2 linked regions of the Pleomorphomonas sp. T1.2MG-36 genome follow. The protein of the gene in region 1 interacts with the protein of each later gene in a pairwise test. Links are inferred from orthologs where the notes say so. Each region holds a gene or a part of one and is shown on either strand. Other genes may lie near its edges. The genes, in order: gltA and QQZ18_RS08025.

Region 1 (14,741 bases):
CCACCCTCCCCCTCAGCGGGACCTATTTCCTCGACGGCGCCGACGAGATCGGAATGGCCGAGGCGATTGTCACGCCGAGCTCCGAACTTGTCGGCCAGACCCCGGTGACAAGCCGGTTCCGCACGATCCACGGCTTGTCCGTCATCGGTATGAAGCAGGGCTCCAGGGCCCTCGCAGGTCCGCTTGCCGAGGTCGGCTTTCAGCCCGGCGACACCCTGCTTCTGGTTGGAGGCTGGAAGGCGATTCGCAGACTTGCCGGGAGCTCTGCCGATCTCGTTCTTCTCGATCTTCCGAGGGAGGCCGACGATTACGCCCCCGCTCGCCGAAGCGCGCCGTTTGCCGTGGCGATCCTCATCGCCATGATCGTCGCCATGGCGACCGGCATCCTTGCCAATGCCCATGCCGCGCTCCTTGCCTGTCTCGCCATGGGCGCCTTCGGCTGCATCGACATGAAATCGGCCTATCGGGCAATCAGCTGGCCGACGCTGATCCTCATCGTCGGCGTGCTGCCTTTCGCTCTGGCACTTGAGAAAACCGGCGGCATAGACTTGATGGCATCGGCGGTGACGCACCTGTTCGGCGATGCCCACCCGCGCGTCATGCTCGCCGTCCTGTTCGCCACGACGGCGATTCTTGGCCTGTTCGTCTCCAACACGGCAACGGCGGTGCTGATGGCGCCGGTCGCGCTCGCTGTCGCGGCGGACATCGGCGCCTCGCCCTACCCTTTTGCCGTGACCGTGGCACTTGCCGCTTCCGCCGCCTTCATGACGCCGGTCTCGTCGCCGGTGAACACGTTGGTGGTCGGTCCGGGGGGGTATGGTTTTTCCGATTTCGTCCGGATCGGCACGCCATTCGCCATCGTCACCCTTATCGTCGCCGTCTTCCTGGTACCGATCCTCCTGCCCTTCTAGGACGGTAAGGCACGTAAATTTCCTATGTCGCCAAGAAGATCGACGCCCCAACTACTGCCCGTCGATGTCGAGACTGCGTTCATCTTCAATTCTGGATCAGGCGAAACGCGTGGCAAAAGCCTCGGACACCGCCTCGCAAACGCCGAAAGTAACAATAAACGCTCAAATCGGCAGGAATTGATTGACATGCGGGCGATTCCACATATGGTCTCCCACCATACTCGGATCGTTCCAAGTCGATCCGGAAGCGTGTGGATTCGCCTGTCTACAGTGTCCGAATCCCCCCTATCCAAGAGACCGCACACCACATGAGTTTTTCTGATCTCGGACTGAGCGCCAGCGTAATGGCGGCCGTTGAAGCGGCCGGCTATACGACTCCGACGCCGATCCAGGCCGAAGCCATACCCCACGCCGTCGCCGGCCGAGACGTCATCGGCATTGCCCAGACGGGCACCGGCAAGACCGCCGCCTTCGTGCTGCCCATGCTGACGCTCCTCGAGAGCGGCCGCGCCCGGGCCCGCATGCCTCGGACGCTGATCCTCGAACCGACGCGCGAACTCGCTGCGCAGGTCGAAGAGAACTTCGTCAAGTATTCGTTCAACAACAATCTCAACATTGCCCTGCTGATCGGCGGCGTATCGTTCGACGACCAGAACCGCAAGCTCGATCGCGGCGCGGACGTTCTGATTGCCACGCCCGGCCGATTGCTCGATCATTTCGAGCGCGGCCGGCTGCTCTTGACCGGCGTTGAAATTCTCGTCATCGACGAGGCAGACCGCATGCTCGACATGGGGTTCATTCCCGACATCGAGCGCATCTGCAAGCTGGTCACCAAGAACCATCAGACGCTGTTCTTCTCGGCGACCATGCCGCCGGAGATCCAGGCGCTGACCGAGAACTTCCTCAACAACCCGGTCCAGGTCGAGGTTTCGAAGCCGGCGAGCGCCGCGACGACGGTGGCTCAGCGCCTCGTCGTTTCCGGCACCGAGGACTTCGAGAAGCGCGAGACGTTGCGCGCCCAGATCGCCGCTGCCGAGGACCTCAAGAACGCCATCGTGTTCTGCAACCGCAAGCGCGACGTGGCTGTGGTGTTCCGCAGCCTCGTCCGGCATGGCTTCAACGTCGGTGCCCTGCACGGCGACATGGACCAGCGCGCCCGCATGGCGACGCTCGACGCGTTCAAGAAGGGCACGTTGACCCTGCTCGTGGCATCCGATGTGGCGGCCCGCGGCCTCGACATTCCCGATGTCAGCCACGTCTTCAATTACGACGTGCCGATCCACGCCGAGGATTATGTTCACCGCATCGGCCGTACTGGCCGGGCCGGCCGGTCGGGCACGGCGGTGATGATTGTCACCCAGGACGACGAGAAGCATCTGTCGGCCATCGAGAAGCTGATCACCACCGATATCGAGTGGATCGGCGATCCTATCGTCTTCGACCCGGAAGCACGCAAGCGGTCGCGCGGCCGCAAGACTGCCGAAGGCAAGGAGCCGCGCCGCTCCCGTTCGAAGGCCGATGGCGACGAAGCCCGCGCACCGTCGCGCTCGCGTCGCACCCGCCAGGAAGCCGCGCCGTCCGAGGCCGCCGAGAGTTCGGCCGAGGAGACTCCGCGTCCAAGCCGGGCGCGTAGTTCCCGCCCCGAACGCGAAGCGAGGCCGGAGCGCGAGGCCAGACCCGAACGCGAAGCGAGGTCGGAGCGCGAGACCAGACCCGAACGCGAGGCGAGGCCAGAGCGTGAGGCCAGACCGGAGCGAGAGCCGAAGCCCGAGCGCTCCTCTGGCGGACGTCAGCCCGTCCGCGCGGGTGAGCGTCCGCGCCCCATGCCCCGCCGGGAGACCGATGACGGCCCCGCTGTCGTGGGCCTCGGTGATCATGTGCCTGCCTTCCTGTTGAGGCCGGTGCGCATCGCCAAGTCGGCGAGCTGACCGAGTACACCACCCCATCTTGAAGCGGCGGCCTTTCGGGCCGCCGTTTTCATTTGGCGGCGTGGCAAATCGCTTCGAATGGTCGGAAAAAACGACCGCCGCTTACCTGCACGGTGGCGGAAAGCTCAAGTTTTAGCGACAGCATGCACCTTTGCTTAACGCTCAATTCATGCCTGCGGTTTATCAAAACGGCAGGGCACGCGAGGAGCGATGGGCGGAGACTATGACGCACCGGGAAGAGTTTCTGCGGACGATTGGTTACGGTGAAGCTGCCGTGGCGCAACTGCGGCGCAACGAGAACGCCGCTTATCCCAGGAACTATGAGCTCTGGTACAACTACTGTGCCGGATTCAATCACGCGCTCAATCGCACAATCAATGACATCCTGCGCAGCAAGGGCCGCATCGACACGGCAGAACTGCACACCATCTATAACCAGTTTATCTCGCCTTCGCGCCTGTCCGACCGGATAGAGGATGTCGGCGGCCGCATCTCCGGCGAGATCGACGACGTCATGGCGGCGATGAACAAGACGATCTCCGCCAACGCCAGCTATGCCGGCACGCTGTCCGAGGCGTCGACGGAGCTAAACGACGGTCCCGACCAGTCGCGGCTTCGAGGTATCGTCGGCGATCTTCTTGTCGCCACGCGTGAGACGGAGAGGGTCAATCGGGACCTCGAAGGGCGGCTCGCCGAAAGCCAGAGGCAGATTTCCGAACTCAAGGAGAGCCTCGAGTCCCTGCGTTTCGAAACGCTCACGGACGAACTGACGACGCTCGCCAACCGCAAGCATTTCGATCAGTCCCTGGAACGGGCGGTGGCCAATGCCGCGGAGACCGACGGCGTCCTGTCCCTTCTCATCAGCGACATCGACAACTTCAAGTCCTTCAACGACAGTTTTGGACACCAGACCGGCGATCAGGTGTTGCGTCTGGTAGCGCTCTCGGTCAAGCAGGCGATCAAGGGGCATCATCTCGCCTGCCGGTACGGCGGCGAAGAGTTCGCCATCATCATGCCGAAGGCCAGCCTTGCCCGAGCCGAAGCGTTGGCCGAGCGCATCCGCGAGAGTGTCAAGGAAAAGGAACTGAAGAAGCGGTCCACCGGCGAAACGCTGGGTTTCGTCACCATTTCCGTGGGGGTGGCGACCTATCACCGTGGTGACACGGCCATTTCGCTGATCGAGCGGGCCGACACGGCGCTCTACCTCGCCAAAAGGACGGGGCGCAACCGGGTCTGTACCGAGGCGATGCTTTCCACCTCGGCGGACGAGGAAGCGTAGGTCAGCGCGTCGCGGCAAACCAGGGTCGGCGGGGATTGCCGAGCACGCGGCCGGTTTCCTTGAGAACTAGCCCGCCATCGTCGTTCGTCCGAATGTCGTAGGTCAGCGTGCCGGTCAAGGCGAGCTGGCGCCCGTCGATCAGCGCGCCGGACGGACGGCACCACCGTGGCGCCTCCAGGCCGGACACCACGATGGCGGCAACAGCGCAATCGTCGCCGAAAGCGAACGGCCGTGTGACGACCGACACCGACGCACGGCCCGTGGCCGCCGGCAAAAGGCAGGCCTCGGCATCGCAGGGGGCATCGCGACCGAGCGGGGACAGCCGAGCCGGCTCTATTCCCAGGGCCGCCATCCAGACATCCAGCATGAAGCCACCCTTTTGTCCGACCTTGTGCCAGGCTCCACCCTCCTCGCGGATGAGAACCAGCGATCCGTCACCGGCGACGATCAGTCCCGGCGACGGGCCAACAGCGGCGAAGAGGAATCCAAGGAGCACAGGCGCGAGTCCCAGCCACCGTTTGCGACCACGCCAGAGGCAGATCCACAAGCCGCCGCCGGTGACGGCCAGCATCGTCCAACCCATGGGCCGGCCATAGAGCCCGCCGCCCGGCGTCCAGTCGGCAACGATGCCGGCAACGACAATCATCGCGTCGATGCCCGAGCCCATCGCGGCGAGCGGCCAGTCTTCCAAGCCCATCGGCATCATCAACGCCGCAAGGAGCCCCATGGGCATGATCAGGAACGACACCAACGGTTCGGTGACGAGGTTGGCGATCATGCTGAGTGGGGCGAGACGGCCGAAGTGATAGAGCGCCATTGGCAAGGTGGCGAGACCGGCAACCACCGTGGCGGTCAGCGCGGCCATCAGCCAGAAAGCGAACCGCCGGACCAGCCGCGCCAGCAGACTGACATCCCCGCCATCCCCCGCCTCATCCCGCCCGGCACGCCAAGCCTCCAGCCCGGCCATCAGCGCGACGACGGCGGCAAAGGACATCTGCGCACCGGGCTCCATCACCGCTTGCGGCGAGAGCGCCAAAACGATGAGGGCAGCTACGGCGATCACCCTGAGGGACAGGGCGCGGCGGTCGATCAAAACGGCGAACAGCGAGACCGCAACCATGATCATCGAGCGTGCCGCCGGCACGTCCATGCCGGAGACGACGAAATAGGCGCCGGTCCCCAGCATCGACAGGGCGGCGGCGATCTTCTTGATCGGCAGAGTGAGGGCGATGGCCGGAATGAACGCCAGAAAGAGGCGGATTCCGCCGAACAGGAAGGCGGCGACCAAGCTCATGTGCATGCCGGAGATCGACAGCACATGCGAAACGCCGGCGATGCGCATAGCCTCGTTGGTGGCGTCGGATATGCCGGCGCGGTCGCCGACGATCAGCGCCGCCGCTATGGCGCCGGTGTCGCCGGGAAGGGCGGCGCGGATGCGGCCCGCCGCCGCCACGCGCAGGGTTTCGATGCCACTCAGGAGAACCAGCTTCGTACTGGCCGGAGGCGCCTCCGGCCAAGGCTTGACCGCGCCATAGGTGAAACCGCTGGCGCCAATCCCCGTAAACCAAGCGACGCGGGCGAAATCGTAACCGCCCGGCAAAGGGGGAGGCATGGGAGGCGCCAAGCGTGCAAGTGCGACCACCGCCTCGCCCGGCGCAGGCGGCGCACCGCGCGTCGTCACGCGGACGAGAGGCGGCAGGCCGCCCCTTGGAGGCGGATCTATCTCCACCGGTTGAATAAGCAGCCTCGCCGCTCCCTTGCCCCGATCCTCGACCGCCACAACATATCCGCGTACCGTCACGGTCCGCTCGAAGGGGAAAACCGGGTGGGCGGCGAAGCGGGTCATCGCGGCGGCGTGCAGAAATCCGATGCAGGCGAGGCACGCGAGGATAGACGGCAACGACACGAACGGCGACCGGCGAACGATCACCACGAGCGTTGCCACCATGCCGAGACCGACCAGGGCAAGTTCGACCACCGAGGGCTCGCTTACAGGCGCAAAATAGAACGCCGCACCGACGGCGACAGCCACGGGCCACCAAAGAAAACCGCGACCATCGTCGAGGTCGGGCGCGAAGGATTCTCGAAGCGCGGACAGCCTGCGCCGCCACTCCACGCGGACGGTCGACCGCCCGTGCGCGATGCGCTTGCTACTCGTCTCCGTCCGGACCGTCACAGTCGCCGCCTAATTCGGTTGCTTACGCGGCCATTGCCGCGATCTTATTTTGCGAAACGCGCGGCTTTCCTGTAAGACGCCGTCCACGCCATGTCCGGCCGACGACGATCCGCCGTCCCTTCCGGGCCAACCCTGGTATTTTCGGAACTATTGTCGATGTCCACGCCTGTCGTCACGCGTTTTGCGCCGTCCCCCACCGGTTTTCTGCACATTGGAGGCGCGCGGACGGCGCTGTTCAATTGGCTTTATTCCAAGCGACACGGCGGCAAGATGCTGCTTCGCATCGAGGACACCGACCGCGAGCGCTCGACGCAAGCGGCGGTTGACGCCATCATCGACGGGCTGACCTGGCTAGGCCTCACCTGGGAGGGCGAGCCGATCTCCCAGTTCCAGCGGGCCGACCGCCACGCCGACGTGGCGCGCGAGCTGGTCGAGGCGGGCAAGGCCTATTACTGCTATTGCACGCCCGAGGAGCTCAACGAGATGCGCGAGAGCGCCAAGGCCAACGGCCTGCCGCCGCGCTACGACGGCCGCTGGCGCGATCGCAATCCGTCGGAGGCGCCGGCCGGCGTCAAGCCGTCGGTCCGCATCAAGGCGCCCCTCGATGGCGAGACGGTGATCGAGGATGCGGTTCAGGGCACCGTCACCTTCCCCAACAAGGATCTCGACGACTTCATCATCCTGCGTTCGGACGGAACGCCGACCTACATGCACGCCGTCGTCGTTGACGACCACGACATGGGCGTTACCCAGATTATCCGTGGCGACGACCATCTGACCAACACGGCTCGCCAGAAGATTATTTATGACGCCCTCGGCTGGGACATGCCGAAGGTGGCGCATATCCCGCTGATCCACGGACCGGATGGCGCCAAGCTTTCCAAGCGCCACGGTGCGTTGGGCGTGGAGGCCTATCGCGCCATGGGCTACCTGCCGGTAGCGCTGCGCAATTATCTGGTCCGTTTGGGCTGGGCGCATGGCGATGCCGAGATCCTCTCCACCGACGAGATGATCGCGCTGTTCGATCTCGAGGGCATCGGCCGCTCGCCGTCGCGCTTCGACTTCGGCAAGCTCGAGAATCTGAACGGCCACTACATCCGCCAGACGCCGGACGCCGAACTGGTGACCCACGTGGTCGCCCTGCTCGACCATATTCCCGGCGGTGCGGAGCTGAAGGCGAAACTCGACGAGGACAAGAAGGCACAGCTTGCCGCCGCCATGCCCGGCCTCAAGGAGCGCGCCAAGACGCTTCTCGAACTGATCGACAACGCCGGCTTCCTGTTTGCCAGCCGCCCGCTGGTTCCGGACGAAAAGGCAGCTGCGCTGCTCGACGCCGCCGGCAAGACGGCGCTCGCCGACCTGCTGCCCCGGCTTACGGCCCTGCCCGACTGGACCGCAGCGGCTACCGAAGACGTGGTGCGCGCCTATGCCGCCGAGACCGGCCTCAAGCTCGGCAAGGTGGCGCAGCCGCTCCGGGCCGCAGCCACCGGCCGGACCACGTCGCCGCCGATTTTCGACGTGCTGGCAGTGCTCGGCCGCGACGAGGCACTCGGCCGCATCGGCGACGCCCTGGCCGGCTGAACGACACGGAAGGTTCAAGATGACAAACCCCGCCCCGGTCTGACCGCGGCGGGGTTTTTCACTTCCTTGCGAGGAGCAGCGCGGAAGCGAGAAAGCCTCCTCGTCCTAGGCAACCGAGACCCAAGCCTCAGACGGGGAAAAGCTTACCGGAACAACAACTCACCCTTCCGGGTGCGGTTCCGTGCCTCCGCCGAAATGGCAGGGCTGACCAACAATTCGACGGCTTGCCGGAGTAGGGATTTTCCGCTACGTGAAGATCGACATGCGACTGGGAGGTTGGATGGCAGTTTACGTAAACGTAATCGCTTTGTCCCACCCCTCATTGGCCTGGTCCACCTGATCACCTCTTGGAGATCCGACCGAATGACCACGAAGAACGCGACCGTCACCATCGATGACAAGACCTATGAGTTCCCGCTCAAGGACGCGAGCATCGGCCCGAGCGTGATGGACATCTCCACCTTCTATGGCAAGACCGGCCACTTCACATACGATCCGGGCTTCACGTCGACCGGAGCGTGCGAATCCAAGATCACCTATATCGACGGCGACAAGGGCGTGCTGCTCTATCGCGGCTACCCGATCGAACAGTTGACGCTTGAAGGCGACTATCTCGAGACCTGTTATCTCCTGCTCTACGGCGAACTGCCGACTCATGCGCAGAAGGAGCAGTTCGACCGCCACATCACCCGCCACACCATGATCCACGAGCAGATGACCCGCTTCTTCCAGGGTTATCGTCGTGACGCCCACCCGATGGCGGTGATGGTCGGCACGGTCGGCGCGCTGTCGGCCTTCTATCACGACTCGATCGACATCTCCGACCCGCACCAGCGGATGATCGCCTCGCACCGGATGATCGCCAAGATGCCGACGATCGCGGCGATGACCTACAAGTATTCGATCGGTCAGCCCTTCATCCACCCGAAGAACGACCTCGATTACGCAGCGAACTTCCTGCACATGTGCTTCGCCGTGCCGGCCGAAGAGTACAAGGTGAACCCGGTTCTCGCTCGGGCGATGGACCGTATTTTCACCCTGCATGCCGACCACGAGCAGAATGCCTCGACCTCGACGGTGCGTCTTGCCGGTTCATCCGGCGCCAATCCGTTCGCCTGCATCGCCGCCGGCATCGCCTGTCTGTGGGGACCGGCCCACGGTGGCGCCAACGAGGCTGCGCTCAACATGCTGGCCGAGATCGGCACGGTGGATCGCATCCCCGAGTATATCGCCCGCGCCAAGGACAAGAATGACCCGTTCCGCCTGATGGGCTTCGGTCATCGCGTCTACAAGAACTACGACCCGCGCGCCAAGATCATGCAGCAGACCTGCCATGAGGTGCTCGAGACGCTCGGCATCAAGGACGATCCGCTGCTGGACGTGGCCGTCGAGCTGGAGCGCATCGCGCTTAGCGACGAGTATTTCGTCGAGAAGAAGCTCTATCCGAACATCGACTTCTATTCGGGCATCACGCTGAAGGCGATGGGCTTCCCCACCTCGATGTTCACCGTGCTGTTCGCCGTCGCCCGCACCGTCGGCTGGATCGCCCAGTGGAAGGAAATGGTCGAGGATCCGAGTCAGAAGATCGGTCGTCCGCGCCAGCTCTACATCGGCGCGCCGCAGCGCGACTACGTCCCGTTCGACAAGCGCGACTGAGCTTCGGGCTGAAGTCCGACAAAGAGACCTCCGGCGGCGACGCCGGAGGTTTTTTCATGTCCATGCTGAAGGCGATAGTCAGCCAGCGAGGCGCAGGACCACCGAGGCGGCCGTGTCGGCGGCAGGGCGGCCGTCCGGCAGCGCCATCACCTCGCGCAGCCGCGCGAAGGCGGCAAGCTGGGCGGCGCGCGCGGGCGTGTCGGCAAGGAGCGAAGCGAGTTCGTCGGCAAGCCGTTCCGGCGCCAGGTCCGGATCGAGGAACTCCGGGCTCGCCTTCTCGCCCAGTATGATGTTGGCAAGACCGAACATGGTGATGTTCACCAGCCCCGGGATGCGGCGCGCGATGTCGGAAATGACCCGGAACAGCGGATCGCGTGCATAGGCGATCACGGAGGGCACGCCGGCGAGTGCCAGTTCCAGCGTTACCGTCCCGGACGTGGCAAGCGCCGCATGCCCCGAACGGAAGGCTGCCCACTTCTCGGCCTCGCCGGTGATGACGGTCGGGCGAACCGCCCAGTTCGCCGTCTCCCGTTCTATGCGACCTCGCAGCCGGTCGACGGCAGGCAGAACGGCGCGGAAAGCCAACCCGCGCGCCGACAGGACATCGAGAACGCTGCCGTAGAGCGCCAGCATGCGGTCGACCTCGCCCGACCGGCTGCCGGGCAGCACCAGCAGCGTCGGATGCTCAGTTTCCCCTAAGGGAAGCCGCTCGCCGGGCACCGCCGTCAGCTGTTCGGGCCGGTCGATCAGCGGGTGACCGACGTATGTCGCCTCTGGGCCCTTCAGACAGGCCAGGACAGCCGGCTCGAATGGCAGCAGCGTCAGCACATGATCGACGTAGGCGGCCATCCTGCGCGCTCTGTTGGGCCGCCAGGCCCAAACGGATGGGCAGACGTAGTCGATGATGGGCAACTTCGGCAGCGCAGCCCGGACGTCACGCGCCACACGATGCGTGAAGTCGGGACTGTCGATGATGACAAGCACATCCGGCCGCCCGGCTATGACCGCACCGGCAGTCTCGGCGGTACGAAGCTGGATGAGCGGCAGCCGCTTCACGACCGGCCCGAAGCCCATGACGGCAATGTCATGTAAGGAGAAGAGGCTCGGCATCCCCTCGGCGGCCATACGGTCGCCGCCAACGCCGAAGAACTCGACCCGACGCGGCGACAGCCGCTTCATCGCCGCCATCAACCGGGCGCCGAGTTGGTCGCCGGATTCCTCGCCGACGACGATGGCGACGCGGAGCGGCGAACTCTCGCTCATGACGTGCCGCCCGAGAACGATCGAACCTGCAGGAACAGTCGGGCCGCATCCGCCGCCGCGACCGTGGCAGGCCGGTCGACGATCATGACCCGCCCGGATTCCACGACAATGCCGGCAAGCCCCGCGGCCACCGCCATCTCGACCGTCCGAGGCCCGATGGTCGGCAGATCGACGCGAAGGTCCTGCTGAGGCTTGGCCGCTTTCACCAGCACGCCGGAGCGGTGGGCCGCCTTGAGCCTGCCGCGCTTTCTGAGGTCGGCCACGCGTTGCAGGAGTTCGTCGGTTCCCTCGATGCCTTCGACGGCGACGACCCGGCCCGATATCGCCACCACGGCTTGCCCGATATCGAGTCGACCGAGCGACAACGACGCCTCGACACCTTTGGCAATATCCGCCTCGGCATCGTCGCTGGGCTTGAAACGGCCGAGGTTGCCGCTTCCGCCGACGAGTTCGGGCGCCACTTCATGCGCGCCGACGACGCGATAGCCGCGATCCTCAAGGAAGCGGACGACGTTCTTCAGTACGGTGTCGTCGCCGCCGACCATGAGAGACAGGATTTTCGGCAAGCTCAGCACGGCGCCAAGATCGACGCGGATCGCCGAAAAGTCCGGCCGATTGACGGCGCCGCAGATCACCACTTCGCCGACGCGTTCGCGCGCCAGGAGGTCGAACAGCCTGCCGATCTCGCCCCAGCGCAGCCAATGGTGGTGAAAGGCCTCGATGTCCAGATCGGCCTCGCCGACGATGCCGAACACCGCGACGGGTCGCCCCGCCGCTTCGGCCGCCCGCGCCACGACGACCGGGACGCTACCGCCGCCGGCGATGATGCCCAGGGCCGGGCGGTCGGAAGCGGTGGCCGCCCGGCTCATTCGGCCTCGCCGTCGCGGCTGCGCGGCGTACAGATGGCCCGGTCGCCGCCCGCCCGGATGAACTCGACCATACGATCGACCAACCGACTGCCGCCGTAGATATCGACGACGCGTTCGAGGCGCGCGGAGAGGGGATCGTCACCTTCGAACAGCAGCTTGTAGGCATTACGCAACGCGTGGATATCGTCGCGCGGGTAGTTGGCGCGCCTGAGGCCGACGAGATTCAGGCCGCCGAGACGGGCCCGATTGCCGGTGACCATGCCGAAGGGAATGACGTCGTTCTCGACGCCGGTCATGCCCCCGACCATCACGCCCTCGCCGATGCGAACCCACTGGTGCACGGCGCTCAGCCCACCCAGAATGGCGTTGTCACCAATATGGACGTGGCCGCCAAGCGTGGCGCAATTGACCAGGATCACGTTGTTGCCGACCACGCAGTCATGGGCGACGTGGGCGTTGGCCATCAGAAGACAGTTCGAGCCGACGCGCGTCAGCATGCCGCCACCTTCGGTACCGAGATGCAGCGTCACGCATTCGCGGATCACCGTCTTCTCGCCGACTTCCAGCCGACTCGGCTCGCCGTGGTATTTGAGGTCCTGGGGGACCATGCCGACGGTGGCATGGGGGAACACAGTGACGCCGGCGCCTAGCGTCGTCCGTCCGTCCACCACCGTGTGCGCATGCAGCACCACGCCATCGCCAAGCCGAACATTGGGGCCGACAACGGCAAAGGGGCCAATGCTGACGCCTTCGCCAATCTCTGCGGCCGGGTCGACAACAGCTGTGGGGTGAATGGTACGCATGCAGATGATTCCTCGACGGCGACGCGGCGTTAGCCACCCGTTTCCCTATAGCCTCGGTTGCCGGCGAAGGGCCGCAATTTATGTTTCAGCGTATTACGGCACATCGCGGCATCAGCCGTCAGGCGTTCACCAGCATGGCGCTGAGCTCAGCCTCGGCAACCTTGGTGCCGGCAACGATTGCCGTCGCCTCGAACCACCACATGTTGGCGCGCTTCTTGGTCTTGCGCACATGATACTCGACCACATCGCCCGGCTCGACTGGCTTGCGGAACTTCACCTTGTCGATGGTCATGAAGTAGACCAGCTTCGGCGCCATCCCGTCCGTCGCTCTGACGCAGATGGCCCCAGCCGTCTGAGCCATGCCCTCGATCATCAGCACGCCCGGCATGACCGGCGCGTTGGGGAAGTGGCCCTGGAACTGCGGCTCGTTGATGGTGACGTTCTTGATGCCGATGGCCGAATTATCGCCGTCGATCTCGATGATCCGGTCGATCATCATGAACGGGAAGCGGTGCGGCAAGGCCTTCAGAAGCGCATGGATATCCATGGCCCCCAAGGTGCCCTTGGCTTGCGTTCCGGCTTCGGCCGGTGCCGTTGCGGTGTCGGTTTCGCTCACGTTTCGTCCCTTCCCGTCGCCTGCTTCACGGCCCTCTTCAAGGCCATCTGCTCCTTGGTCCACTCCCGGATCGGCTTCGCCGGATTACCAACGTAGCGCGTCCCCGCGGGAATGCTGTCCTTCACCATGGCGCCCCCCGAAATCTGGGCGCCCATACCAATGCGAATGTGCCCGGCAAGTCCCGTATGACCGCCGATCGCCACGAAATCCTCAAGTTGCGTCGAACCGGAGATGCCGACCTGGGCTACCAGCACGCAATGCCGGCCAACCTCGACGTTATGGCCGATCTGCACGCCGTTATCGATCTTTGTACCCTCGCCGATCACCGTGTCTCGGTTGGAGCCGCGATCGATGGTCACATTGGCACCGATCTCTACGTCGTCCTGGATGACCACCCGACCGATCTGCGGCACCTTGAGATGGCCACGCGGCCCCATCGCGAAGCCGAAGCCGTCCTGACCGATACGGGTGCCAGGATGAATGATGACGCGGTTGCCGACGAGCGCATATTGCAGCGTCACGCCAGCGCCGATATAGCCGTCGCGCCCGAAGCGCACGCCGCGCCCGACGACGGCATTGGCCGACACGACACTGCCGGCACCAATCTCGGCGCCAGCGCCGATGACGGCACCCGGCTCGACCGTTACTCCCTCTTCCAGACGTGCCGTGGGATGCACGGTCGCCTGTGGCGAGATTCCCGCTTCGCCGAACGCCCCTTTCAGGCGGAAGGCATCCGGGAACAGCGCCTGCATGATCATCGCCATGGCCCGGTAGGGCTGCTGAGCCACCACGACAGCCGCGTTCTCGGGGGCATCGGCGACATGGGCGGCCGAACAGATGACGACCGACGCGCGCGTCTCGCGAAACGCGGCGATGTAGTGGGGATTGTCGAGGAAGGACAGATCGCCCGGCCCGGCCTGATCGAGGGCGGCCACGCACCCGATGGCGATCTCGCCATCGCCCCGCGCAACTTCGCCGCCGGCTATGCGCGCCACCTCTGCAAGCTTGATCGGCCCGGAAGGCGCGAAGAATACTGGATCGGTCATGACCACACCCGCTCGTCCTTACCGGTCACGAACCGCACCGGACGCGCGCCTTCCTTCTTCGTTTCGGCTCAAGCATCACTGGCTCTGAGGCCGTTCGGCTCGCCGTTCGACCGGCCGCGATGTCACCGGAATGGAAGGCATTAGCCACTGCTTCGGGCCGGTGTCAACCGATGGCATGGCGCGAATGACGCGGAGAAAGCGAGTTGTGGAGCAATCACGGCCTAGCCGAAGCCTGTTAGCCACTTCAGCCCGAGCCAAACACCGTGAGACCTCTGTCCGGTCCCCGGACAATACAAAACCGCCGCGCTTTTGGCGCGGCGGTCGATAGCTTGGAAGGACTGGCCTCAGAACTTGGTGCCACCGGAGAAGCGGAACACCTGGGTCCTGTCGGTGTCTTCCTTCATGACCGGGTAGGCGAAGTCGGCACGCAGCAGGCCGAACGGCGACTGCCAAACCAGACCGGCGCCAACCGAAGCACGCAGGGCTAGGCCGTTGTCGCTGGTAGCGGTCGTCTTGTCGGACGACCAAAGAGTACCGGCATCGGCGAACAGGGAGCCCCAGAAGCCGTATTCCTGCGGGACGAACGGAACCGGGAAGATGGTCTCGGCACTCG
Region 2 (14,839 bases), on another replicon or contig:
TCGAACACCTGCCGCGCGTCGGTCTCTCCGATCGTGCGCTCGCCCTCCGGCAGCTTTGCGAGAGCCTCTTCATCGGGCACGGAGCGCCACAGCCAGGACGGGACCGAGTTCTCCTCGACGCGCTTCAGCACCGCCGGCACGCCCGCCTTGCGGAAATACTTCTGCGCGAGGATGTCGCTCGCCACCTGGCTCCAGGCAGAGGGAACGTGGATATCGGCAGCGCGGAAGACGACGGACCCGTCGGGATTGCGGATCTCGCTGACCGCCACGCGGAATTCGATTCCGTCGTATGGCGAGTGCCCTTCCTTGGTAAAGCGCCGCTCGAACAACATTGGTTAGCCCCTTGAAATTTGCCGGAAACACACCTTCGGGGCGCGCTCCGTTGATCTATTCGGTCCATTTTACGTCCGCGGACATCATTTGCCGAATGGCGCGGAATTCCGGCCATTCGCCGGCTCCGCACTTCATCTAGTGTCCACATCGTTCAACTGGCCCCTACATGTAGGGTTCCGCCGATTCCGTAAATTAAGTGTTAACGCGTTTTCCCCAAACTTCGGAAGCTTTCAACAGGCTTCGGCAACCAGTTCGGTTTTCACGCCCCGATGAGTGATTCCGTCTTGACGGAGCTTTGCCGGCAACCGATTCGCCGCGCTACCTGAAGCCGATTCCTCACTGCCCATCGCTCGGCGAGGACCTGCGCTGGCCGCGTTTCCGCCTTCTTGCGAAAGACGAGACGGACTCACCGTGGCCATGAGGAAGATGGTAGGCCAATTGCGCCGCCATGACAACATCATGTAGCGTATAATTGATATAACCATACTACATGTAGGAAATACGGGCTTTTTCCTAGGCTTCGAGAGAAAGGATTCAGACAGCCTAAACCATGTCGATTCAACGGTTCTTGAGGCTTTTATGGTCTGCTCGGCCCATTGCCAATCACGGTGCGCCCAGTCTCAGAACGCGCGCCGACGCAGATGAGTTCCGGAGCCGACCCGACATGCCGCATCACGCCACCTATGCCGTTCCCAACGAGGCGCTGGATGTAGCGGTCATCGACGATTCCAAGACCATGCAGACCATCATCCGCTCCATGCTGAATGCCATGAAGGTGCGGCGCGTCCGGTTGTTCGACAGCACCGAGGCAGCCTTGCATTCCATGCTGCACGAGCCGCCCAATCTCATCATCAGCGATTGGAGAGCCGGCCTTGTCAGCGGGCACCAGTTGCTGCGCATGGTGCGCGCCCGCTTCATGGAGCCGCTCTGCTACGTCCCGGTCATCATCCTCACCGCAACGCCGACTCGCGCCATCATCGACAAGGCGATGGGCGCAGGCGCCAACCTGATCGTGGTCAAGCCCATCTCACCGGCGATCATGCAGGAACGCATCAGTTGGCTGCAGCGCGATCAACGCCAACTGGTTCTCGGCCCGCGCGGCGCCTTCGAGATCGAGGGCGTGCGCGAAACGATGATGGCCCAGAAGGAGCGCGCCGCCGCCGTGCGCAAGGCGGCGACCACCAAGCCCGCCCGCAAGCCGGACAGCGCGCCGGCGCCCATCTCTCCCCAGACGGTGGGCAACGGAAACATGCCCGCCGACCAGTGGCAGGCATTCCTGCGCACCAAGGAGCAGCTCGAACGCAAGGCCGGCCTCAAGCCAGACGATGGCGCCACCGCACCGAAGCCGGCGGTCAAGCCGGCCTGGACGGCACAGCGCCGAGGGTGATCAAAGCCGCCGCAAAAAGCCATGCCGGCTCTGGACAAGACCCCGCCGCCTCGCCATAGTCCGCGCAACTACGTGGGTGGCGGCCCTTCGGCCGCGCCGGTGCGATGGGTTTGAAGATCATGACCTTCAAGGAACTGCTGATCGAAATCTTCACCTGGTGGAACGGGCAGACCCTCGGCACCCGCTTCTATACCTGGCGCAAGGGCCAGCGCGTCGGCGAGGACGAGTTCGGCAACGTCTACTACCAGACGAAAGGTGGCGAGCGCCGCTGGGTGATCTACAAGGGCGAGGCCGATGCCTCGAAGATCACGCCCGATTGGCACGGCTGGATGCATCATCGCGTCAATGTGCCGCCGACCGCCGAGACCTACCGCCGGCGCGATTGGCAGAAGCCGCATAAGCCCAACATGACCGGAACGGCCGCCGCCTATCGCCCCAAGGGATCGCTCGCCTCGGTCGAGGGACGCCCCGTGGTCACCGGCGACTACGACGCCTGGACACCGGGCTCCTGACGCGAGCGCCCGAGGGCAGCACCACTGGACCGACGACGGGACGGATCGCTCCGTCCCGTTTTTTATTGGGCGGCGGAAAAGCCACGCGATGGGACCGACGCCGTTGGACTCCCCAAGTCGATGCGGATAGGGTTGCGATTCAAAGAGGTTAGAACAACCGCCATGTCAGTTGGCGATGAACGGAGGAAATGTTCGGATGTCTCCACGCTCGATCATCATCGACACCGATCCCGGTCAGGACGACGCCGTCGCCTTCATGCTGGCGCTCGCCTTTCCCGAGGCGATCGACGTGCTGGGCATCACTACCGTGGCGGGCAACGTCGGCCTCGCCAAGACGTCGACCAATGCGCTGAAGCTCCTGGAACTCGTCGGCCGCACCGACATTCCGGTATTTGCCGGTGCGTCGGCGCCGTTCGCCGTGAAGCTGGAGACTGCCGAATATGTGCATGGCGAGACCGGCCTCAACGGCTGGACCTTCCCCGATCCGGTGACGCCGCTTCGTCCGGAGTTCGCACCGGACTTCATCGTCGAGGCGGTGATGAGCCGGCCTGAGAAGTCGGTGACGCTGGTGCCGCTCGGCCCGCTCACCAACATCGCCATGGCCATCGCCCGCGAGCCGCGCATCGCCACCCGCCTCGACAAGATCGTTCTGATGGGCGGCGCCAATGTCGAAGGCGGCAACTCGACGCCGGCGGCCGAATTCAACATCTGGGTCGACCCACATGCCGCCCAGAGGGTGTTCCGCTCGGGCGCCGAGATCGTGGTGATGTCGCTCGACGTCACCCATCAGGCGTTGATCCGGAAGTCCTGGCTCGCCGATCTTGCCGCGCTGAAGCGCAAGGCCGCCGAGGCATTCGTCGGGCTCCTCTCGTTCTATGAGCGCTTCGACGAACAGAAGTACGGCTCGGACGGTGGTCCGCTGCATGATCCGACCACCATCGCCTATCTTCTCAAGCCCGAGCTCTTCGAAGGCAAGTTCGTCAACGTCGAGATCGAGACGACGCCCGGCCTGTGCTTCGGCCAGACCGTGGTCGATCGCTGGGCGGTGACTGGGCGCGAGAAGAATGCCACCTGGATCACCAAAATCGACGCCGATGGCTTCTTCGAGCTGATTCTGGAAGCATTCCGGCGTCTGCCCTGATAAGGGATGCCAAGAGCTCGCCGCATTTGGCGTGTTGGGTGCCGCGAGGCCCCGCGCGACCGCGGCGAGCCCCAGCCACGCCAGCAGACACCCATTCATGACGATCAAGTTTCTTCTCCCGCTTGCCGCCCTTGGCCTGACCACCGCCCTCGCCGGCCCGGCCGCAGCCGAGAAGATCGCCAACAAGGTGGCCGTCTTCACCGGGCTCGACAAGATTACCGGCCGGACGATCGATTTCGACGTCTATGTCGACGAGACCGTGCGCTTCGGTACGCTGCGCGTGACGCCGAAGGTCTGCTACAGCCGCCCGGCCACGGAAGCCGCCGAGACCGACGGGTTCGTAGAGGTGGAAGAGATCACCCTCGACAACGAGATCAAGCGCATTTTCTCCGGTTGGATGTTCGCAGCGAGCCCCGGTCTCAACGCCGTCGAGCACCCGGTCTACGATGTCTGGCTGATCGGCTGCCACATGGACAGCGACGTTCCGCCGCCGGTGGCCAATGCTGCGGACGTGCGTGTCGCGGTTTCCAACCAGATCGGGGCCGGCGCCGGAAACGTCGACGATGGAGCGCCGGTGGTGCTGACCTTCGTCGGCGGCATTCCGCTTCCGCCGGACAAGCCCAGCATGCCCAGCATGATGATGGAAGAAGCGCCGCCGCCGGAAACGGCGCCCGCCGAGAGCACGGACGGCCAGATTCTCGACTGATCCAGTTTTTGAGAAGTCGCCTTTCAGCGAGTCAATCCCGCTGGTTGCGCCGTTTTTTGAACGTGAAGGTTGAGGTGGCGGCCAGCGCCATCAGGGGGCGGTCGACTCCGGCGCCGGCATAAAGCGGAGCGCTTCCTCGCCGGAAACCGACGGTCCCAAAGCATGGAAATCGCCATGCGCGGCGAGCGCCGCCTGCAGGCGCTGGGCGTAGATGCGCTTCGGAACTTCGATCGTACCGAAGCGGGCGAGATGTTCGGTGACGAACTGGGTGTCGAGCAGCTTGTAGCCGCCCGCCCGCAGTCGCGCCACCAGGTGCACCAGAGCCACCTTCGAGGCGTCGGTGACCGTCGAGAACATGCTCTCGCCGAAAAAAGCGCCTCCGACGGATACGCCGTAGAGCCCTCCAACCAGCCGCCCGTCCTGCCAGCTCTCGACGGTGTGACAATGTCCGCGCCGGAACAGTTCGCCATAGAGCTTGCGGATGGTGGCGTTGATCCAGGTCTTCTCACGCCCCGGCGCAGGCGCGGCGCAGCCGTCGACCACGCCGGAAAAATCGGTGTCGACCCGCATTTCGAAGCCATCGCGCCTGACCGTGCGGGCAAGGCGGTGGGGAACCCGGAAGCCGTCGAGCGGAATGACGCCGCGCCACTCCGGTTCGATCCAGAACAGGTTGGGATCGTCGGCGCTCTCAGCCATCGGAAACATGCCTACGGCGTAGGCCTTGAGCAAAATATCCGCCGTGAGCGTCGGCACGCTCGATGTCCGATCCGCCATGTCCGCGCTTTCCTCCACCGTCTCAACCAATTGGGACCGTAGCGTTTATAAACCGTTTGGTCAGTTGTATAACTTAGTCTATCGCCTACTGCATCGGACAGCACAGCGGGGACGAGATGGGCGGCTTGTCGGGATACGAGATTGCAGTGCTCTCTGATAAAACTGCCATTGCCCCACTCCTCGCCACTCCCGGCCTCGAGCGAAGCTCATTCCAGTCCCCCGCCTGGTTCGATGCCTGGTTCGCCACGTTCCAGCCGTCGGGCCTCGAATGCTGCGTCGCTGTCATTCGCAAGGCAGAGGGTGGCCAACCGCTGTTCCTGCTGCCGCTCGTCCGGGAGAGGTGCTACGGGCTCACCGTGCTCACCCTGCCCGATCGCGGCGTCAGCGACTATCATTCGGCGCTGGTCAGTCCGGAGTTCACGCCGGACCGTGATACGATGGGCCGCCTATGGGGCGCTCTCGTGGCAATGCTGCCGCCTGCCGACATCCTGTCGATCGAGCGGGTTCTGCCCGAGAACGCGGCGCGCATGGGCACCGCCCACCTCATGCGCCCCTCGCGCCATGCGGCCCATGCGCTGCCGATCGACGCTGATTTCGAGACGATCCGCGAGCGCCGCTTCGATCCGTCTACGAGCCGCCGGCTTGTCAAGAATCGTCGCAAGTTGGAGCACAAGGGGCGGCTGGAGTTCGACTTCGCGACGGGGCCGGACGTCCTTCCCGAGCTCGACCACCTGCTCGAATGGCGCCGCCAGCGCTTTCAGGATGTGAACGACGACAACGAGACGGCCGTCCAACGCACCTTCTATCGACGCCTGATTTCCCAGGGGAAGCTGGCGCATGTCGGCCGCCTGCGTCTCGACGATGAACTGGTGGCCGGCTGCCTCGGGCTGATCGACGGGACCGGCATCCACGTTCTGGTCATCGCCTATAACCCGCAATTCGCCAACTGGGCGCCCGGCCTCCTGATGGTGGAGAGCTGCATAGCCACCGCCGAGAAGATGGGCCTTGCCGTTTTCGACCTGACGATCGGCGACGAGAGCTACAAGCAGTTGTTCGGAGCCGACAGCATCGGCCTGTTCGATCTTCGCCAGCCCCTGTCGCTCCGTGGCCGCGTTGCGCTCGCCCTTGTCGCATTGAAACCGAAGGTCAAGCGCCTGCTTGAGAAGGTTGGTCTGTTCGAACTCGTCCAGCGCCTGCGAGGGAGGGCGTCGGCGAAAAGCTGACAACTCCAGAGAGGTTTCCGCGATTAAACAAGGGCTTGGGTAGAACTGCGGTCCAGCCGTCTGGCATTTTGTTCTAGGCTTGGCTTTGTCGGGCAGCGAGTCGCGCCCATCGGAACGCGAGCCATGATGCCGGAACGGCCCAGAATTGCCCTTTACTATGCGAGCCACGACGGGCAGACGCGCAAGATCGTGGACCGCCTTGCCGGTCACCTCGCCGGGCATGGCGTCGGCGCCTCCGTCGTCGACCTTTCGGCAAGTCCATCTCCGACAATCGATACCAAGGCGGACCTGGTGCTGCTTGCCGCCGCCATTCGCTACGGCTTCCACTTGCGAGATGCGCGACGGTTTCTCGAGCGGCTGCGGGCGGAGGTACCCGACAGCCGAATCGGCGTGGTTTCGGTCAATCTCACGGCCCGCAAGCCCGGACGGCAGACGGCACAAGGCAACGTCTATTTGCGCAACTGGCTGAAGCGGACCGGTCTCAGCCCGGCCTTCGCGGCGGCGGTGGCCGGCAAGCTCGACTATCCAGCCTATCGCTGGTTCGACAGGACGATGATCCGGGCGATCATGACCATTTCCGGCGGCCCCACCGATCCCTCGACCGTCATCGAGTACACCGACTGGGCAGCCGTCGAATCGCTGGCCGTGGAACTGGCCGTGCTCGTCAAGGCCACGTTGTAAAGACTTTCCTTACCATAACTTGCGATCCTGAGCTTGGAACGGAGCTTTTCCGCGCCTTGACGCCCCGTCACGGGGGCGGTCGGCGCGGTGGAATCTCCGTCAAGGTAAGCGTTGAGTGAGTTTTGGCATGGCGACGTTGGCAGCCTATTCAAGCGGTTACGAGCCGATTTCCATCAAACTGCCGTTCCGTATCGCAGGCTTGCCGGTCGTCGCCGCGGTGACCGTCGCCGCGGCCGTCTGGATCGGTCTTAGCCTCACCGCCGTCGGCACCGTCAGCGAGAGCCTTTCGACGGCCCGGCAGTCGATCTACGATTCCGGCCTCTCGGTCCGTCCATTGCCGTCAACGCTGGCGCCAGCAAAGAAGCCCACCAAGTTCGAGAAAATGCCGGCCATCGTCGGGCCTGCCTCCGCCGACCTCTCTGCCGACGCCATCCTGCTGTCCCGGCAGAACAAGGCGACGGCCGCCGTCGCCATGCGCCTTGCCGAAGCGGCAGCCGGACTGCGGCAAAGGCAGTTCGAGGCGCGTTTCCTCTCCAACGCCTCGCTGGCTGCCCGCACCGAACTGGCTGTCCGGCATGACGGCCTGGCGGCACCCGACGCCGGCCCACGCGTGCCGGTGGCCGTTGCCGAAGCGCCCCTGCCCGTGCCGCGCCCAGCCGCTCCGGCCAAGCCGGTTGAGGTTGCCCCGGAAGCGCCGAAGGTCGCCGCCGCCATACCGACGGTTGCCGCCCCTCAGGCCGAGCCGGAGAAGAAGGAGAAGCCGGCCGCCGCCCTCGTCGATCCGAAGCCGAGAGCCGAGGTGGCCATCGCCGCGCCGCCCCTCGGCCGCCCGGGCGTTGCGATCTACGACATCACGGCCGGCATCGTTCACATGCCCAATGGCGAGAAGCTGGAAGCCCACTCCGGCCTGGGCGCCTACATGGATGACGTGCGCTACATTCACGTCAAGATGCGCGGTCCCACGCCACCGGGCACCTACAGGCTCACCATGCGCGAGAGCCTGTTCCACGGCGTCGAGGCGATCCGCCTGACGCCCGTCGACGGAAAGAAGCCGTTCGGCCGCGACGGGCTGCTGGCCCACACCTACATGCTGCGCAAGCCCGGCGAGTCCAACGGCTGCGTGTCGTTCCGCGACTACGCGCGCTTCCTGACCGCCTTCAAGCGGGGTGAAGTCAAGCAGATGGTTGTGGTGCCTCGCCTGGGCAACAAGTCGGAGCCCAAGGTCGCCTCGCTGTTTTCCTGGTTCGGCGGCTGAGCCCCCCCAGCCGAGACGCTAAGGGACGAAGACCCGAATGGCACCCGGCCGCACGCGAAAGACCGCCGGCGTCTGGGTGACGATCTCGCCGTCGGCGTTGACCGGCATCGGCTCGCGGGTACGGATCTCGAAGCCCGGACCGCTCATCGTCCGCACGTCGTCGACAAGCCCATGCCGGCCTTTGCGGAAGGCGAACGCCATGAAGGGCAGCTTCCAGACATCCCGGAACTCGAGGGAGTAAAGGTCGAGACGACCGTCGTCGATCTGAGCCGACTCCTCGACGACCATGCCTCCACCATAGTGTCGGCCATTGCCGACGGCGATCTGAAGCGAGCGAACGGTGACCTCGTCGCCTTCGTCGGGGCGAATGACGGCGCCGAAGCGTCGCGCCTCGATCAGCACTTCCGTCGCCGTCAGCGCGTAGGCGAGCCGCCCCCAGCGACGCTTGGTCTCGCGGGTCAACCGATCGGCGAGGCTGGCGCTCATGCCAAGGCTGGCGACGTTGAAGAAGGGCTTGCCGTTGACCTCGCCGACATCGATCGCGCGGATGCGTCCGGCGGCGATCACCTTCGCCGCGCCGACCATGTCGAGCGGCAGCCCGAGGGTGCGGGCAAGATCGTTGGCGGTCCCTCCGGGCAGGATGCCCAGCGGCAAGCCGGTTTCGATCAGCGCCGGCGCCGCCGCGTTGAGGCTGCCGTCGCCGCCGGCAATCACCACGAAATCGGCCTTGTCGCCGCAGCGCTCGATGGCTGTCGACAGCGACTCGCCCTCGCGCCAAGCCGGTCTCAAAACGTCGATGCCCGCCTTGTGCAGCTCGGCGGCGGCGGCATCGACACCGGCACCGGCCGAGCGACTGTGCGGATTGGCAAGGATAAGGGCGCGTTCCATTTGGTCTCAGGTAAAGAAGCTGCCGAGGTAGGCCAGGATGTGGGCGCCGGCAACGATCAACACGCCCGTCCAGATAAAGGTCGCCAACGTCAGAACAAGGCCGACCATGAGAGCCAAGCCGTCGCGGGACACCAGCGACAGGCCGATCACCAGAAGGCTGACAACCGGGCCGACGTTGCCGAAGGGAATGGGCAACGCCAGAACCACGGCGAGGAGCAACACCGGAATGCCCACCAGCACGTGGCTCGACCGGCCAGTCAGAGAACGCCAGCGTCCCTGCCTCACCATGGCCTCGAACCGCTTCACCCAGGGCAACGCCCGCATGATGACCGCCCTCACGCCATCGGTGGCGAGATGCCGTTCGGCGAGGAAGCGAGGCAGGGCAAGCCGTTGCCAGCCCAGCAGCATCTGAAAGGCGATCAGCACCAGGCAACTGCCGGTCGCCATGCCGAACGGTCCGGGGATGGGGATCATGGCCGGGAGAGCCAGCGCGATCAGAGCGAGGCCGAAGCCGCTTTGCCCCAGATGATGCAACAGCTCGCCGAACGACACCCGGTCGCGGTGGGAGATATCGGCCGCAATGCGATGAAGCACCGACGAGGCATAACCGCGGGCTTCGCTGCCAGCCATCATTGGTCGGATCTCCTTCCCGGGCACTCGGCTCCCAACCCGGAGGGCGCCGCTCATGCCATATTGGGATGCCGATAGGTATATTCAATTACAGCGACGCTGCGACGACGGTTCGCCTCTCAAACCGGGTGAGGCGCGAACGCCCATGTCGAACGTTGGGAAAGCCATCGGGTTCCAAATGAGACTTTCGGAGGGCCTTTCGAGAAATCTTGCGAAATCTGTGGGGCCAAAATGCTTCTAGTTATTTCCCCGATCTTTCTTGACCGTCCGGTAAAGATAATAGCGATGGCTCCTGGGCTCAGACCCACTTTCCGCGGCAGCAGGCCGGCGGACAAGCAAGAACCAAATATCTGGGGGCTGGATTGAACCTCTCTAGAAAGAAAAGCGTCGCCGAACTGATGGCGCAGGTCGGCGGCAAGTCTCTGCCGCGCACGCTCGGCGCCTTCGACCTGTTCCTGATGGGCATCGGCGTCATCATCGGCACCGGCATCTTCGTGATGACCGGCGTCGCCGCCGCGACCTACGCAGGCCCCGGCATCATCCTGTCGTTCGCCTTCTCGGCGGTGGCCTGTGCCTTCATCTGCCTGGCCTACTCGGAACTCGCCGCCGCGCTTCCGGCCGCCGGCAGCTCCTATGCCTACAGCTATGCCGCCGCTGGCGAGTTCGTGGCCTGGCTGGTCGGTTGGAACCTGATCCTGGAATACACCGTGGGCGCGTCGGCGGTGGCCGCCGGCTGGTCGGCCTATTTCGTCGGCATCCTGAAGTCTGGCGGCATCGAACTGCCGCACGCGCTGACCGCCGTGCCGCACGATGGAGGCATCGTCAATCTCCCGGCCGTGCTGATCATCGCCTTCCTGACGTTCCTGCTGGTGCTCGGGGTAAAGGAGAGCATGCGCCTGTCGCGCATTCTGGTGTTCATCAAGCTCGCCGCGATCTTCCTGTTCCTGCTGCTGGCGACGCCGCACGTCACCCCGCAGAACTGGGTGCCGTTCCTGCCCTTCGGCATGCAGGGCATCACCGCTGGCGCGGCGATCATCTTCCTCGCCTACATCGGCTTCGACTCGCTGGCGACGGCGGCCGAGGAAACGAAGAACCCGCAGCGCAACATGCCGATCGGCATCATCGGCTCGCTGGTCGCCTGCACCGTGCTCTACATGGCCGTTTCCGCCGTGCTGACCGGCGTGGTGCCCTATACCGAGCTCAACAATGCCGAGCCGGTGACCTACGCGCTGCGCAAGATCGGCTACAACTTCGGTTCGGCCATTGTCGGCGTCGGCGCCATTGCCGGCCTGACCACGGTCTGCCTGGTTCTGATCTACGCCCAGACTCGCGCCTTCTTCGCCATGGCCCGCGACGGGCTTATTCCCGAGGGCATCTGCAAGGTGCACCCCAGGTTCGGCACGCCGCACATCGCGACGATCTTCGTCGGAACGATGATCGCCCTGATCTCCGGCTTCACGCCGATCGGCATCGTCGCCGAAATGTGCAACATCGGCACGCTGTTCGCCTTCATCGTCACATCGGCCTGCGTGCTGATCCTGCGCAAGACTCATCCCGACCTGAAGCGGCCGTTCCGCTGTCCGGCGGCTTGGGTGATCGCACCGCTGGCCATCATCTGCAGCCTGATCATCATGTCCGGTCTGCCGTTCGATACCTGGGTGCGCTTCGTCGTGTGGAGCGTCATCGGCGGCGTGATCTATCTCCTTTACGGGGCTCGTCACAGCAAGCTGTCGGACAACACGGCCGTCGTCCCGGCCGAGTAAGGGTCGCCGGCATTCTCGCCGATGGCCGCTCTCGCGATTGTCATCGGCGATGATGCCGCTTCCCCTTGATGCGAATGAGAGGCGGCGGCACATAAGAGGATCACCGCACGGAGACCTCCATGCCGCCGCTTTCGATTCTCGAGCTCGCCCGCGTCACCGAAGATACCGATGCCAAGGGCGCACTCGACAACGCCCGCGACCTCGCCCGCCATGCCGAGGGCCTCGGCTACCGGCGCATCTGGGTTGCCGAGCATCACAACATGCGCGGCATCGCCAGCGCCGCCACGTCGATCGTGATCGCCCATATTGCAGCGGGCACGTCGACCATCCGCGTCGGCGCAGGCGGCATCATGCTGCCCAACCACGCCCCCTACATCATCGCCGAGCAGTTCGGCACGCTAGCTCGCCTCTATGGCAACCGCATCGACCTCGGGCTCGGGCGAGCGCCCGGCACCGACCAGATGACGCTTCGCGCCATCCGCCGCCCACACGAGGCGGCGGAGAACTTCCCCGAGGACGTCATCGAACTTCAGGCCTATTTCGAACCGGCCGCCGAGGGACAGCGACTCGAGGCGGTACCCGCCGCCGGAACGCGCATACCGCTCTGGATCCTGGGGTCGAGCCATTTCGGCGCCATGCTGGCGGCCGAACTCGGCCTGCCCTACGCCTTCGCCTCGCATTTCGCACCCGACCTGCTGCTGCCGGCGCTCGACATCTACCGCAGCCGCTTCAAGCCGTCGGCGGCGCTCGAACGCCCCTATGCCATGGTCGGCGTCAACATCATCGCCGCCGACAGCGACGAGGAAGCAAGGCGCCTGTTCACCACGCAGCAAATGTCGTTCGCCGGCATCCGACGCGGCGCACGCACTCTGGCGAAGCCGCCGATCGACGATATCGACAGCTTCTGGACAGCCGAAGAAAAAGCCGTCGTCGACCGCATGCTGGCCCGTTCGATCGTCGGGTCGCCGCAAACGGTGCGACGCGGTCTCGACGATCTCGTCGGCGAGACCGGGGCCGACGAGATCATGCTGGTGTCCGATGTCTACGATCACGCCAAGCGGCTGAAATCCATCGCGCTGATCGCCGAGGCAGCCGGCTTGGCGGTTGGCGCCACGGCAGCGGCTCTCTGACGTTCCGCCTCAGTTGAACCCCGCCACGGCGTGCGGCACGTAAGGACCTTCGAGGGCGGCGATCTCGTCGGCCGTCAGGCGAACGTCGAGCGCTGCCACGGCATCGTCGATCTGCCCAGGCTTCGACGCACCGACGATGGGGGCCGAGACCTCGGCCTTCTGAAGCACCCAGGCGAGCGCCACCTGGGCGCGCGGCAGGCCACGGGCCTTGGCAATGGCCGCCACCGCTTCGACGATCTGGCGGTCGGAGTCTTCGGTGCCGTGGTAGAGCGTCTTGCCGAAGGCATCGAGTTCCTGGCGGCGGGAGACGCTGTCCCAGTCGCGCGTCAGGCGGCCGCGCGCCAGCGGGCTCCAGGGAATGACGCCGATGCCCTCGTCGCGGCAAAGCGGCAGCATCTCGCGCTCTTCTTCGCGATAGAGCAGGTTCAGATGGTCCTGCATGGTGACGAAGCGCGTCCAGCCGTTTCGCTCGGCGACATGCAGTGCCTTGGCGAATTGCCAGGCGAACATGGAGGATGCGCCGATGTAGCGGGCCTTGCCGGCCTTCACCACGTCGTGCAGCGCCTCCATGGTCTCCTCGATCGGCGTGCCGTAGTCCCAGCGATGGATCTGGTACAGGTCGACGTAGTCGGTGCCGAGCCGCTTGAGGCTGGCGTCGATGCCGGCGAAGATCGCCTTGCGTGACAGACCCGAAGCGTTCGGCACCTTGCGCGCCTCGTTGAAGGCCAGCGGGAAGTAGATCTTGGTCGCCAGCACGATCTCGTCGCGGCGGGCGAAATCCTTGAGCGCCCGGCCGACAATCTCCTCCGACGTGCCGTCGGAGTAGCTGTTGGCGGTGTCGAAGAAGTTGATGCCGACCTCTATGGCCTGCTTGATCAGCGGCCGGCTCTGGTCTTCCGGCAAGGTCCAGGGATGGGCGCCACGCTCGGGCACGCCATAGGTCATGCAGCCGAGGCAGATGCGCGAGATATCGAGACCGGTACGGCCGAGCTTGGTGTAGTCCATCGGAATCCCCTCGATCCATGCGATTTTGCGGCAAGCCTAGCAGGTTCGGCCCCGATGGAAAAAGTGCTTGCCGGCAGGCCAGCCGTGCGCCGGAAGCTCATCGGCGGCATAGACCGAAATCATCGGCAATGGCGATTTGTCGGCCGGGTCGCGTCGCGATAAAACCGGCGTCTCAGATCGTTCGAGGACGCCATGCAGAGCTTCACCTACTGGAACACCACCCGCATCCACTTCGGCAAGGGGCAGATCGCCCGCATCTCCGAGGAAGTGCCGGCCGATGCCCGCGTGCTCGTCACCTACGGTGGAGGTTCGGTGCTGAAGAACGGCGTGATGGATCAGGTGCGGGCGGCGCTGACCGGCCGAACGGTGTTCGAGTTCGGCGGTATCGAGGCCAATCCGCATTTCGAGACGCTGGTGAAGGTGGCGGACCTCGCCCGTGCCGAGAAGATCGACTTTCTCCTGGCGGTCGGCGGCGGATCGGTGGCCGACGGCACCAAGTTCGTGGCCGCCGCCGCCCTGTTCGAGGGCGATCCTTGGGACATTCTGGTGGAGCGGGGCACCAACGTCAGGGCGGCGCTGCCGGTCGGCTGCGTCATGACGCTGCCGGCCACCGGCTCGGAAATGAACCGCAACGCCGTCATCACGCGCGCCAGCACGCAGGACAAGCTGCCGATGAACTCGGTGCATGTGATGCCGCGCTTCTCGGTACTCGATCCGGAGACCACCTTCTCGCTGCCGCCGCGCCAGACAGCCAACGGCGTCGTCGACAGCTACATGCACGTGCTGGAGCAGTATCTCACCTATCCGGTCGGCGCCAAGGTGCAGGACCGCTTTGCCGAGGGACTGCTGCTGACCATCATGGAAGACGGCCCGGCGGCGCTCAGCGAGCCGACCAACTACGCCGTTCGCGCCAACCTGATGTGGGCGTCGACCATGGCGCTCAACGACCTGCTGTCGCGTGGCGTGCCAGGCGATTGGGCGACGCACCGCATCGGCCACGAGCTGACGGGCCTTTATGGGCTCGACCATGCCGCGACGCTGGCGGTGGTGCTGCCATCGCTGCTCAAGGTGAAGCGGGCACAGAAGCGGGAGAAGCTACTGCAATATGCCGAGCGGGTGCTCGGCATCACCAGTGGCAGCGAGGACGAACGCATCGACGCCGCCATCGAGCGGACACGGGACTTCTTCGAGGCGATGGGCGTCAGGACCCGCCTCGCCGACTACGGGCTCGACGCTCGCGTCATTCCGGAGGTGGCGGACAAGCTGCGCCAGCACTGGCAGGTGCCGCTTGGCGAGCACCGCGACGTCACGCCCGAGGTTGCCTCGAAAATCCTGGAACTGGCACTTTAGGACGCCAATTATTTCCAAGATGAATCAATAGACTGGCCGGGATCCTTCACAAAACGATGGA

What was found.
Region 2: the proteins of gltA (region 1) and QQZ18_RS08025 interact in binary tests that used the Escherichia coli proteins (3 or more experiments, as listed by UniProt). The link is inferred for Pleomorphomonas sp. T1.2MG-36 from one-to-one orthologs.

What each region holds. Positions count from the first base shown.
Region 1 is NZ_CATNLY010000023.1:76,265-91,005, forward strand. What follows is about bases 7,567-10,384. They hold gltA (citrate synthase), read left to right. Parts: upstream 7,567-8,238; coding sequence 8,239-9,531; downstream 9,532-10,384. Other genes in these bases: gltX (glutamate--tRNA ligase), read left to right, coding at 7,567-7,875; lpxB (lipid-A-disaccharide synthase), read right to left, coding at 9,610-10,384. Outside these bases: QQZ18_RS11820 (SLC13 family permease), read left to right, coding at 1-911; QQZ18_RS11825 (DEAD/DEAH box helicase), read left to right, coding at 1,220-2,839; QQZ18_RS11830 (GGDEF domain-containing protein), read left to right, coding at 3,063-4,118; QQZ18_RS11835 (ComEC/Rec2 family competence protein), read right to left, coding at 4,120-6,096; more of gltX, read left to right, coding at 6,451-7,566; more of lpxB, read right to left, coding at 10,385-10,794; QQZ18_RS11855 (LpxI family protein), read right to left, coding at 10,791-11,663; lpxA (acyl-ACP--UDP-N-acetylglucosamine O-acyltransferase), read right to left, coding at 11,660-12,466; 3-hydroxyacyl-ACP dehydratase FabZ, read right to left, coding at 12,585-13,013; lpxD (UDP-3-O-(3-hydroxymyristoyl)glucosamine N-acyltransferase), read right to left, coding at 13,079-14,128; outer membrane protein assembly factor BamA, read right to left, coding at 14,473-14,741.
Region 2 is NZ_CATNLY010000012.1:237,176-252,014, forward strand. The notes cover bases 6,966-9,881. They hold QQZ18_RS08025 (lipid kinase), read right to left. Parts: upstream 8,901-9,881; coding sequence 8,031-8,900; downstream 6,966-8,030. Other genes in these bases: QQZ18_RS08020 (tlde1 domain-containing protein), read left to right, coding at 6,966-8,012; QQZ18_RS08030 (exopolysaccharide biosynthesis protein), read right to left, coding at 8,907-9,533. In the rest of the region: QQZ18_RS07980 (vitamin B12-dependent ribonucleotide reductase), read right to left, coding at 1-332; QQZ18_RS07985 (response regulator), read left to right, coding at 998-1,720; QQZ18_RS07990 (NADH:ubiquinone oxidoreductase subunit NDUFA12), read left to right, coding at 1,840-2,232; QQZ18_RS07995 (nucleoside hydrolase), read left to right, coding at 2,429-3,373; QQZ18_RS08000 (DUF2155 domain-containing protein), read left to right, coding at 3,471-4,079; aat (leucyl/phenylalanyl-tRNA--protein transferase), read right to left, coding at 4,170-4,853; QQZ18_RS08010 (GNAT family N-acetyltransferase), read left to right, coding at 5,000-6,076; hemG (menaquinone-dependent protoporphyrinogen IX dehydrogenase), read left to right, coding at 6,200-6,757; more of QQZ18_RS08020, read left to right, coding at 6,885-6,965; QQZ18_RS08035 (amino acid permease), read left to right, coding at 9,893-11,293; QQZ18_RS08040 (LLM class flavin-dependent oxidoreductase), read left to right, coding at 11,413-12,423; QQZ18_RS08045 (aldo/keto reductase), read right to left, coding at 12,433-13,428; QQZ18_RS08050 (iron-containing alcohol dehydrogenase), read left to right, coding at 13,621-14,778. UniProt on the Escherichia coli protein: In vitro phosphorylates phosphatidylglycerol but not diacylglycerol; the in vivo substrate is unknown.